Regions from separate parts of the Arthrobacter sp. SLBN-83 genome, predicted to be linked through region 1. Evidence: riboswitches for the same ligand, from Rfam matches in the RefSeq annotation. Region 1 holds a riboswitch; each other region holds the start of a gene.
What was found. Region 1 has a riboswitch for glycine ahead of gcvP (aminomethyl-transferring glycine dehydrogenase). Riboswitches for the same ligand answer to the same signal wherever they lie in the genome.
Positions count from the first base shown of each region.

Region 2: linked by a shared signal. The riboswitch ahead of FBY30_RS10920 (APC family permease) and the one ahead of gcvP (aminomethyl-transferring glycine dehydrogenase) in region 1 are both predicted to bind glycine.
Region 3: linked by a shared signal. The riboswitch ahead of gcvP (aminomethyl-transferring glycine dehydrogenase) and the one ahead of gcvP (aminomethyl-transferring glycine dehydrogenase) in region 1 are both predicted to bind glycine.

Region 1 is NZ_VFMX01000001.1:950,204-953,475, reverse strand. Features, by position in the region: gene gcvP (aminomethyl-transferring glycine dehydrogenase) at 1-1,763, opposite strand, end outside; glycine riboswitch at 1,923-2,024, opposite strand; glycine riboswitch at 2,317-2,415, shown strand; glycine riboswitch at 2,416-2,510, shown strand; gene cycA (D-serine/D-alanine/glycine transporter) at 2,562-3,272, shown strand, end outside.
Region 2 is NZ_VFMX01000001.1:2,361,317-2,364,588, reverse strand. Features, by position in the region: gene FBY30_RS10925 (glutamate decarboxylase) at 16-1,416, opposite strand; glycine riboswitch at 1,939-2,045, shown strand; gene FBY30_RS10920 (APC family permease) at 2,098-3,272, shown strand, end outside.
Region 3 is NZ_VFMX01000001.1:557,016-560,287, forward strand. Features, by position in the region: gene gcvP (aminomethyl-transferring glycine dehydrogenase) at 1-1,867, opposite strand, end outside; glycine riboswitch at 2,057-2,154, opposite strand; gene FBY30_RS02480 (TetR/AcrR family transcriptional regulator) at 2,248-2,784, opposite strand; gene FBY30_RS02485 (MFS transporter) at 2,869-3,272, shown strand, end outside.

The DNA.
Region 1 (3,272 bases):
TGCTGGTCACCGCGGGAGTGGTGGTAGCCGCGGATCGCCAGCAGGCCGGCGAGCTCGCCCTGGGATCCGGCGTTGGGCTGGATGGACACCTGGTCATAGCCGGTGATCTCAGCCAGGTCGGTTTCCAGGCCGGAAATGAGTTCCCGCCAACCGGCCGTCTGCGAATCGGGCGCGAACGGGTGGATGGAGGCGAACTCCGGCCAGGAGATCGCTTCCATCTCAACGGTGGCGTTCAGCTTCATGGTGCAGGAACCCAGCGGGATCATGGTGCGGTCCAGCGCCAGGTCCCGGTCCGAGAGCTTCCGTATGTAGCGCACCAACTGGGTTTCGGACCGGTGCGTATTGAACACCGGGTGCTGCAGGTAGCCGGACGTGCGCAGTACGGTTCCCGGCAGTTCGAAGCCCTTGGCGTCCCCCACCGGACCCGCGCCAAAGGCGACGGCGACGGCGGAAAGCGTTGCCGCCGTCGTCGTCTCATCAATGGAGACGCCAACGGTGTCCTGGTCGATAAAGCGCAGGTTGATACCGCGTGCTTCGGCGGCGTTGATGACCTTGGCGGCCTTGCCCGGGACGCGCACGGTGAGGGTGTCGAAGAAGGAGCCGGCGACCAGTTCACGGCCCATGGAAGTGAGGGCGGTGGCCAGGACCCTGGTTTTGTGATGCACGGACTCGGCGATCGCTTTTAGTCCGTCCGGGCCGTGGTAGACCGCGTAGAAGGAGGACACGATGGCCAGCAACGCCTGGGCGGTGCAGATGTTGGAAGTGGCCTTTTCGCGGCGGATGTGCTGCTCGCGGGTCTGCAAAGCCAACCGGTAGGCGGGTGCGCCGGCGTTGTCCTTGGAGACGCCCACCAGCCGGCCGGGGAGCGAGCGTTCCATCCCCTTCTGCACGGCCATGTAGGCGGCGTGCGGTCCGCCGAAGAACAGCGGCACGCCGAAGCGCTGGGTGGAGCCGACGGCAATGTCTGCGCCCTGCTCACCCGGAGGGGTGATCAGCGTGAGGGCCAGGAGGTCCGCGGCGACGGTCACGAGCGCACCCCGCTCCTTGGCGGCGCTGATGACCCCGGACTGGTCCCATACCCGGCCGGAAACTCCGGGCTGCTGCAGCACGATGCCGTTGATGGCTCCTTCCGGCAGGCCCTTGGCGAGATCAGCCACTTCAACATCGAAGCCCAGCGCCTCAGCGCGGCCCTTGACGATGGCGATGGTCTGGGGGAGGCAGTCGGCGTCCAGGACAGTCCTGCCGTCCTTGGCGTCTGCGTTCTGGCCTTTGGCCTTGTTGGCGCGCCGCATCAGGAGCACGGCCTCGGCCACCGCGGTGGCCTCGTCAAGCAGGGAGGCGTTGGCCACGGGGAGTGCCGTGAGGTCCTGGACCATGGTCTGGAAGTTCAGCAGGGCTTCGAGACGACCCTGGGAAATTTCGGGCTGGTAGGGCGTGTAGGCCGTGTACCAGGCCGGGGACTCAAGGATGTTGCGGCGAATGACCGGCGGAGTGACCGTGTCGTAGTACCCCTGGCCGATCATCTGGACAGCGGTCTTGTTCTTGCCGGCGATGCGGCGCAATTCGGCCAGGACTTCAACTTCGCTGAGGGCGTCGGTCAGCTTCAGGGCGGTTTCCTGCCGGATGGAGGCCGGGACGGCAACGTCCACCAGGCCGTCCACGCTGTCGTAGCCCACGGCTTTGAGCATGGTGTCGACGTCGGCCTGGCGGCGCGCGCCGATGTGGCGGTCAACAAACGATGTTGGAAGCGATTGAATCGTCATGAGGAACTCCAGTTTTGGCCGGCCGAAGGTGGCACGGCGTGGGATGGGTTCCTCCCCGCTCTGTATTGGACCTGAGAGATTCCGCGTTGCCTGCTCTTGGCAGGGGCCGCTTGCACCGTCGGTGAACCAGGCAAAAGCCGGGTTGCTTTCCAGAGTCGCCTCGCCATGACGGTACGGGGGCCTGAGAGATTCCTGGGGAGGATTTGCTCCTACGGCGCCTGCCCGGTGTTTTCGCCGGGAGGACTCTCCCGTCACAGCTCGAAAGGCTTATTCAAATGTGGGTGATTCGGCTCACAAGGTATCGGGAATGGCGGGCGGTGGCAAATCGCGGGCCCGTGAAGCACCCGAAAGAACCGAAGAAGACGGGGCCTTGCTCCGCTTGTGTCAGGAAGGGTTTGACATTGCATCGTGACGGACACCACACTAATCCCCGGGATTGGCGCTGCCTGCGGCTGGCTCAGCGTATCCGGAGCGGCTCAACTGTGCGGCGCCTGTCCCATTGCATGACCGCCGTGGCCCCCGACAGGCCGCGGCGTCCAACTGAACATGCCTTCGACCTGCGGCGGGAGAGCCCTGCCGGGTACATTTAGCAGGCGCCGTAGGAGCAAACCCTCCCCAGGAAACTCTCAGGCCCACGTACCGCCGCGGACAGGCAACTCTGGAAAGCAGCCAGGCATGCCCTGGCTCACCGACGGTGCAAGCGGCTTGGGCTGCGGAAACTCTCAGGTTCCCTACAGAGCGGGGAGGAACCAAATCTTTTGCGGTACCCAAAATGCCGCTTTATCGATGGAGTTCCTCATGGCGATTCATCCCCCCACTTCCAACGGCGAACCAGCGCGCAACGGCGCGCGCACGGCGGTCCGCAGCGAACCTCCCCACCTGGAACGGCAGCTGACCAACCGCCATATCCAGCTCATTGCCATCGGCGGCGCGATCGGCACCGGCCTCTTCATGGGCTCCGGCAAGACAATCTCCGCGGCCGGCCCTTCAGTGATCTTCGTGTACATGATCATCGGGTTCATGCTTTTCTTCGTCATGCGCGCCATGGGCGAACTGCTGCTGAGCAACCTGAACTACAAGTCCTTCAGCGACTTCGCGGCGGACCTCCTGGGGCCGTGGGCCGGCTTCTTCACCGGCTGGACATACTGGTTCTGCTGGGTGATCACCGGCATCGCGGACGTTATCGCCATCGCCGGCTACTCCAAGGAACTATGGCCGGCGCTGCCGCTCTGGATCCCGGGCCTGGCCACCATTGGCATCCTGCTCGTGCTGAACCTCGCCACGGTCAAGGCCTTCGGCGAAACCGAGTTCTGGTTCGCCCTCATCAAGATCGTCGCCATCGCTGCGCTCATCATCGTGGGCCTTTTCATGATCTTCACCGGCTTCCAGTCCGACACGGGCACGGCCAGCTTCACCAACCTGTGGAGCCACGGCGGGTTCTTCCCCAACGAGTTCATGGGCTTCGTTGCCGGATTCCAGATCGCCGTGTTCGCCTTCGTCGGCATTGAA
Region 2 (3,272 bases), 1.4 Mb from region 1:
TCCTTACAAAGCGCGTTAGTGGTGGAACGCTTCTTTCTGTTGCCCGTCGGGCATGGGCGCCGTCAGGGAATCCAGGTAGGCCACTTCCTTCTTGAAGTCGGTCAGGAAGCTGGCGGCCAGGTCGCGGGTGAATCCGTTGCGGACCACGATCCGCTGCACCGTGATGTCGGCGAGCCCTTCCGGCAGCGGGTAGGCCGGGACCAGCCACCCGTTCATGCGGAGGCGTTCGGAGAGGTGGTGCAGGTTCCAGTTCTTGGTATGGCCGTCCGCGAGTTGCCAGGCGAAGACCGGGATATCGGCCCCGTCGCTCCACAGGGTGAAGGCGTCCATGGCCCCGATTTCGTGCGAGAGGTACAGGGCAACCTCGCGCGAACTTGCCTGCACGGACTTGTAGCCGGCGAAGCCCAGCCGGAGGAAGAGATAGTACTGCAGCAGAACCTGCGCGCCGGGCCGGGAGAAGTTCAGGGCGAAGGTGGGCATGTCCCCGCCAAGGTAGCTGACGTGGAACACCAGGTCCTCGGGCAGGGCATCTTTGTCCCGCCACACCACCCAGCCCAGGCCCGGATACACCAGCCCGTACTTGTGGCCCGACGTGTTGATGGAGGCCACCCTGGGGAGCCGGAAATCCCACACCAGCTCCGGATTCAGGAACGGCGCCACCATGGCCCCGGACGCGCCGTCCACGTGGATGGGGACGTCCAGGCCGGTGTCCGCCTGGATGCGGTCAAGTGCGGCGGAGATCAGCTCCACAGGTTCGTAGGCGCCGGTGTAGGTGACGCCCATGATGGCCACCACGCCAATGGTGTTCTCATCCACATACCGTTCCAGGTCATGGCCGTCCAGCGTGGGGTGTTCGGCGGAAACGGGCACGTAGCGGGCTTCCACGTCCCAGTAGTTGCAGAACTTTTCCCAGCACACCTGCACGGCGGAGCTGAGGACAAGGTTGGGTGAGTCCGTGGGCTTGCCGGCCGCACGACGCCGGTGCTGCCACCGGCGTTTGAGGGCCAGGCCGCCAAGCATGCACGCTTCGGAGGACCCGACAGTGGAGGTGCCGATGGCCGCGGCAGGATCCGGAGCATTCCACAGGTCCGCAAGCATCCGCCAGCACCGGGTCTCGATCAGCGCTGTCTGCGGGTATTCGTCCTTGTCGATCATGTTCTTGTCGAACGTTTCCGCGTACAGCTGGGAGGCTTCCTTTTCCATCCACGTCCCAACGAACGTGGCCAGGTTCAGGCGGGAGTTGCCGTCCAGCATCACCTCGTCGTGGACCACCTGGTAGGCGGTGGCCGGCAGGGACTCCCCGTCCGGGATGGTGAAGCGAGGAAAGATGGTGGCCTCCCCGGGCCGGCTGAACAGCGGGTTCAGCTCCACGCTCGTTTCGGGCTGATGCCGTACGCTCCGGTGTGACCTCGTCATGTCCCGTTCCTTCGGCCGCCGTCGTAGCAGCCGGCCGCAGCCGCTGCCCTTCCGCTGTTCCCAGCACTCCGTATTATTCATCGCTGCGGAGCAAAGGGCACCAGATTCCTTGGGCGCGGGCAGGACAAAAGTACGACGGCGGCGCGCGCCAGGTGCCGGCCCGCACCTCGGCTTTCGATGCGCACATGCGGTTCCGCTGCGCAAATTCCTTTTCGCGGCCCAAATCCGGGGTGCGAAAAGGACCGTACGCCTCGAAGATGGGGAAGCGAGTCGAGGAAGGCCTACTGCTGCTGCCCGAACTTGGTGAGATTTTCTGAGCGCGACCTGATTCCCTCGATGCCCACCGCTTCATCCCCCGAAAAAAGGTATGTTGCCTTACCTTTTCCTATAGGATGTGTTATGCACGTCACAACCGAATACCGCCCTTGACGCATGGCGGGAGAGCTACCCGGACCTTCTGAGCCGGGAGCGCCGTAGGAGCAAATCCTCCCCAGGAATCTCTCAGGCCCCACACCGCCATGGTTAGGCAACTCTGGAAAGAGTCCGGCCCCCAGCCGGAGGCTCGCCGACGGTGCAACCGGAACCCACACTTCCGGGAATCTCTCAGGCCCAAAAACAGAGCGGGGAGGAACTTCAACATATTCCGGCGCCCCCGCGCCCTCCACCCCTTGGAGATTTTCTATGTCCACCACACCTGCCGGGACGGAATCGCCCGGCATTGAACAGTTCGGGTACACCCAGGAACTGAAAAGGACACTCACCTTCAGCGACCTGATGATCTACGGCTTGATCTTCATGGTCCCCATCGCCCCGTTCGCCATTTTCGGCGGCGTCTTCCACGACTCGGGCGGCATGGCGCCGCTCGCCTATATCGTGGCGCTCTTCGCCATGATGTTCTCAGCCAACTCCTATGCCCAGATGGCGCAGGCGTTCCCAATGTCGGGCTCCGTCTACACCTATGTGGGCCGCGGCATCGGACGGCCGGTGGGCTTCGTGGCCGGCTGGATGATCCTGCTGGACTACCTCCTCATCCCCTGCCTGCTGTACTTAGCCGCAGCCATCGCCATGAACGGCATCGTCCCCGGCGTGCCGGTCTGGATCTGGCTGGTGGCCTTCGTCGTCCTGAACACCGTGATCAACTACATGGGCATCCAGTTCACGGCCAAGGTCAACAAGATCATGCTGATCCTGGAGCTCGTGGTCCTGGCCATCTTCCTGGTGGTGGGCCTCGTGGCGCTCGCCCAGGGCAAGGGCCGCGGCTTCAGCTTTGACGCGTTCTTCAACTCCAGCACGTTCTCGCTCCCGCTGCTCTTCGGGGCGGCGTCCATCGCAGTGCTGTCGTTCCTCGGCTTCGACGGCATCTCCACCCTCGCGGAGGAGAACAGCGGCAGCAGCAAGTCCCTGGGCCGGTCCATGATCGCCGCGCTTGCAATGGTGGGCGTGCTGTTCGTGGTCCAGACCTGGGTTGCCTCCATGCTGGTCGAAGACCCGGCATCAATCCTCGAAAACGGCGACCCCGCAGGCACCGCCTTTTATGACGCGGCAGCCAACGCCGGCGGCCCCTTCATGTTCGTGCTCACCGCGGCAGCAACCGCCGTCGCCTGGGGCTTCGCCAACGCACTGGTGGCCCAGGCCGCCACGTCCCGCCTCCTGTTCGCGATGGCCCGCGACCGGCAGCTGCCCCGCTTCCTGAGCAAGATCAGCGCCAAGCACCAGGTCCCCGTGAACGCGACCTTCGTCGTCGCGGTCATCTCGCTGGTGCTGGGCATCTACCTGACCATCCTGCCCGACGGGCTGGTGGCAATCTCGGCGCTGGTCAACTTCGGTGCACTCACGGCCTTCCTGGTCCTGAACAT
Region 3 (3,272 bases), 390 kb from region 1:
TGCCGTCGGACGCAGTAGCCACGACGACCACCTTCATGCCGGCCAACACCGCGGAAGCAGCATTCGTGCCGTGGGCCGAGGCCGGGATCAGGCAGACATTGCGCTGCTGCTCGCCGCGGGAGTGGTGGTAACCGCGGATCGCCAGCAGCCCCGCCAATTCGCCCTGGGACCCGGCGTTGGGCTGGATCGAGACCTGGTCGTAGCCGGTGATGGCGGTGAGGTCCGCTTCCAGGTCCGCGATCAGTTCGCGCCAGCCTTCGGTCTGGGAGTCCGGGGCGAACGGGTGGATGGAGGCGAACTCCGGCCAGGAGATGGCTTCCATCTCGGCGGTGGCGTTCAGCTTCATGGTGCAGGAACCCAGCGGGATCATGGTCCGGTCCAGCGCCAGGTCCCGGTCCGAGAGCTTCCGGATATAACGCAGCAGCTGCGTTTCGGACCGGTGCGTGTTGAACACCGGATGCTGCAGATAGTCGGAGGAACGCTCGACGGCGGCCTCCAGCCCGAATCCCCCGCCGCCGGCAACGGCATCTCCAGCAACGGTGGCCCCGAAGATGTCGGCAACCTGGGCGACGATGGCCGGCGTCGTGGTTTCATCCAGGGAGATGCCGATGGTGTCCGCGTCGATGCTGCGCAGGTTGATGCCGCGCGCTTCAGCGTCGGCGACGATGCCGGCGGCGCGCCCGGGGACGCGGACCGTCAGGGTGTCGAAGAAGCTCGCATGCAGGACCTCCACGCCGGCAGCGGCAAGCGAGGCCGCGAGGGTGCGGGCATGGCCGTGGGCGGTTGCGGCGATCGCCTTCAGCCCGTCCGGGCCGTGGTACACGGCGTACATGGAAGCGACGATGGCCAGCAGCGCCTGCGCGGTGCAGATGTTGGACGTGGCCTTTTCACGGCGGATGTGCTGCTCTCGCGTTTGCAGCGCCAGGCGGTAGGCGGGAACACCGGCGTCGTCCTTGGAGACGCCAACCAGGCGGCCGGGCAGCGAGCGCTCCAGCCCCTTGCGGACAGCCATGTAGGCGGCGTGCGGGCCGCCGAAGAACAGCGGGACACCAAAGCGCTGGGCGGAGCCGACGGCAATGTCCGCGCCCTGCTCACCGGGAGGGGTGATTAGGGTCAGGGCCAGCAGGTCGGCGGCGACGGTGACCAGGGCGCCGCGTTCCTTGGCGTTGGCGATCACGGCGGACTGGTCCCATACCCGGCCGGAGGCGCCGGGCTGCTGGAGCACGATGCCGTTGATGTCGCCCTCGGGCAGGCCCTGGGACAGGTCTGCCACTTCAACCTCGAAACCCAGCGCCTCGGCGCGGCCCTTGACGATGGCGATGGTCTGCGGCAGGACGTCGATGTCCAGGACGGTCTTGCCGTCCGCAGCGGGCTTGGCTTTGTTGGCGCGGCGCATCAGCAGGACGGCTTCGGCGACGGCGGTTGCTTCATCCAGCAGCGAGGCGTTGGCGATGGGCAGGCCAACCAGGTCCTGGACCATGGTCTGGAAGTTCAGCAGGGCCTCGAGCCGGCCCTGGGAAATCTCCGGCTGGTACGGGGTGTAGGCGGTGTACCAGGCCGGGGATTCAAGGATGTTGCGGCGGATCACAGGCGGTGTGACCGTGTCGTAGTACCCTTGGCCGATCAGCTGGACGGCGGTCTTGTTCTTCCCGGCAAGCTTCCGCAGCTCCGTGAGGACCTCGACCTCGCTGAGGGCGTCCTGAAGCCGGAGGGCGGTTTCCTGGCGGATGACCTTGGGAACGGCCGTGTCCACCAGGGAGTCGAGGGTGTCGTAGCCCACGGCTTTGAGCATGGTGTCGACGTCGGCCTGGCGGCGCGCACCGATATGGCGGTCTACGAAGGTGGTGGAGGCTGGGGTAACCGGCACGAAGGAACTCCATTTACTCAGGCGGCGCAGGGTACGCCACAGCTATTCGGGTTCCTCCCCGCTCTGTATTGGACCTGAGAGTTTCCGCGGTGCCTGCCTGGCAGGATCCGCTTGCACCGTCGGTGAGCACAACAGTTCTTCGGCTCCCCAAGGGAGGAAGGGCAACTGCCTGCTGCTTTCCAGAGGCGCCTCGCCGCGGCGGTACAGGGGCCTGCGAGATTCCTGGGGAGGATTTGCTCCTACGGCGCCTGCCTGTACTTTCGGCAGAACTCTCCCGCCGCAGATCAAAGGCTATTCATTTGTTGGGTCATGACGGCCGGTGGCAGCCCTCACAACTCTCCATTGTCCTACGCCCCGCCCCTCCCGGCAAATGGCAAATCCTACCGGCGGAGCCGCTCCAGGGCAGCAAGGAGTTCCTCCACGTCAGCGGCCGCTCCCCCCGCCGGCGCAGGCGCCACTGACAGCATGGCGTTGAAGTACAGGCCGTCGCCCATATAGAGGACCGCCTTCGCCAGTCCCGGACCAACATCCGCGGCAATCTCGTCCAGCCAGCGCTGCTGGATGGCCGCGAACCGGCGCCGCGTCTCCTCATGCGCCACCTCGGCAAGCCTGGTGGCGGCAACGATGGCCCGGTCCAGTGGAGTGTCGGCCCACACCGAGGAACGGATGAAGTACGCGGCGGCACCTTCGCCGGCCGAGGCCATGGCATCGGCATCCTCCCGGGCCAGGCCCTCCAGCCGGTCCAGCAGTACGGCAATGAGCGCTTCCTTGTTGGGAAAGTGGTAGAGCAGGCCGCCCTTGGACACGCCGGCCTTCCGGGCGACTGCGTCAAGGGTGGCGGCGCGCTCCCCCACTTCGATCAGCAGGGATTCGAAGGCATCAAGGACCGCGTCGCGGGCTACAGGCTTCCGGGGCATGCCTCCCATCATGCCCTTCCCCGGGCGGGAAGGCGGAACCGGCAGGAGTTTCAAACTATACCGTCTGGACGGTATAGTTATTTCATGACGACTTCCACCAGCCCTGTGCCCGCACGCACGGACAAGAACGCCCCGCGGCAGCCGTGGCGCGATTGGCTGGCGCTGGGGCTGCTGATGTTTCCCGTACTGCTGGTGGCCGTGGACAATACGGCGCTGACATTTGCACTGCCGGCCATCGCCCGCGCGCTGGAGCCGTCCGGCGTGCAGCTGCTGTGGATTGTGGACGCCTATCCCCTGGTGCTGGCCGGCCTGCTGGTATCCATGGGAAGCCTGGGCGACCGGATTGGCCGGCGGCGGCTCCTGGTTGTCGGCAGCATTGGCTTCGCCGCCGTCTCTGCCGCGACCGCCTTTGCCCCAACGCCGCAGTGGCTGATCGCCGGCCGCGCGGCCCTGGGCTTCTTCGGGGCCATGCTGATGCCGTCCACACT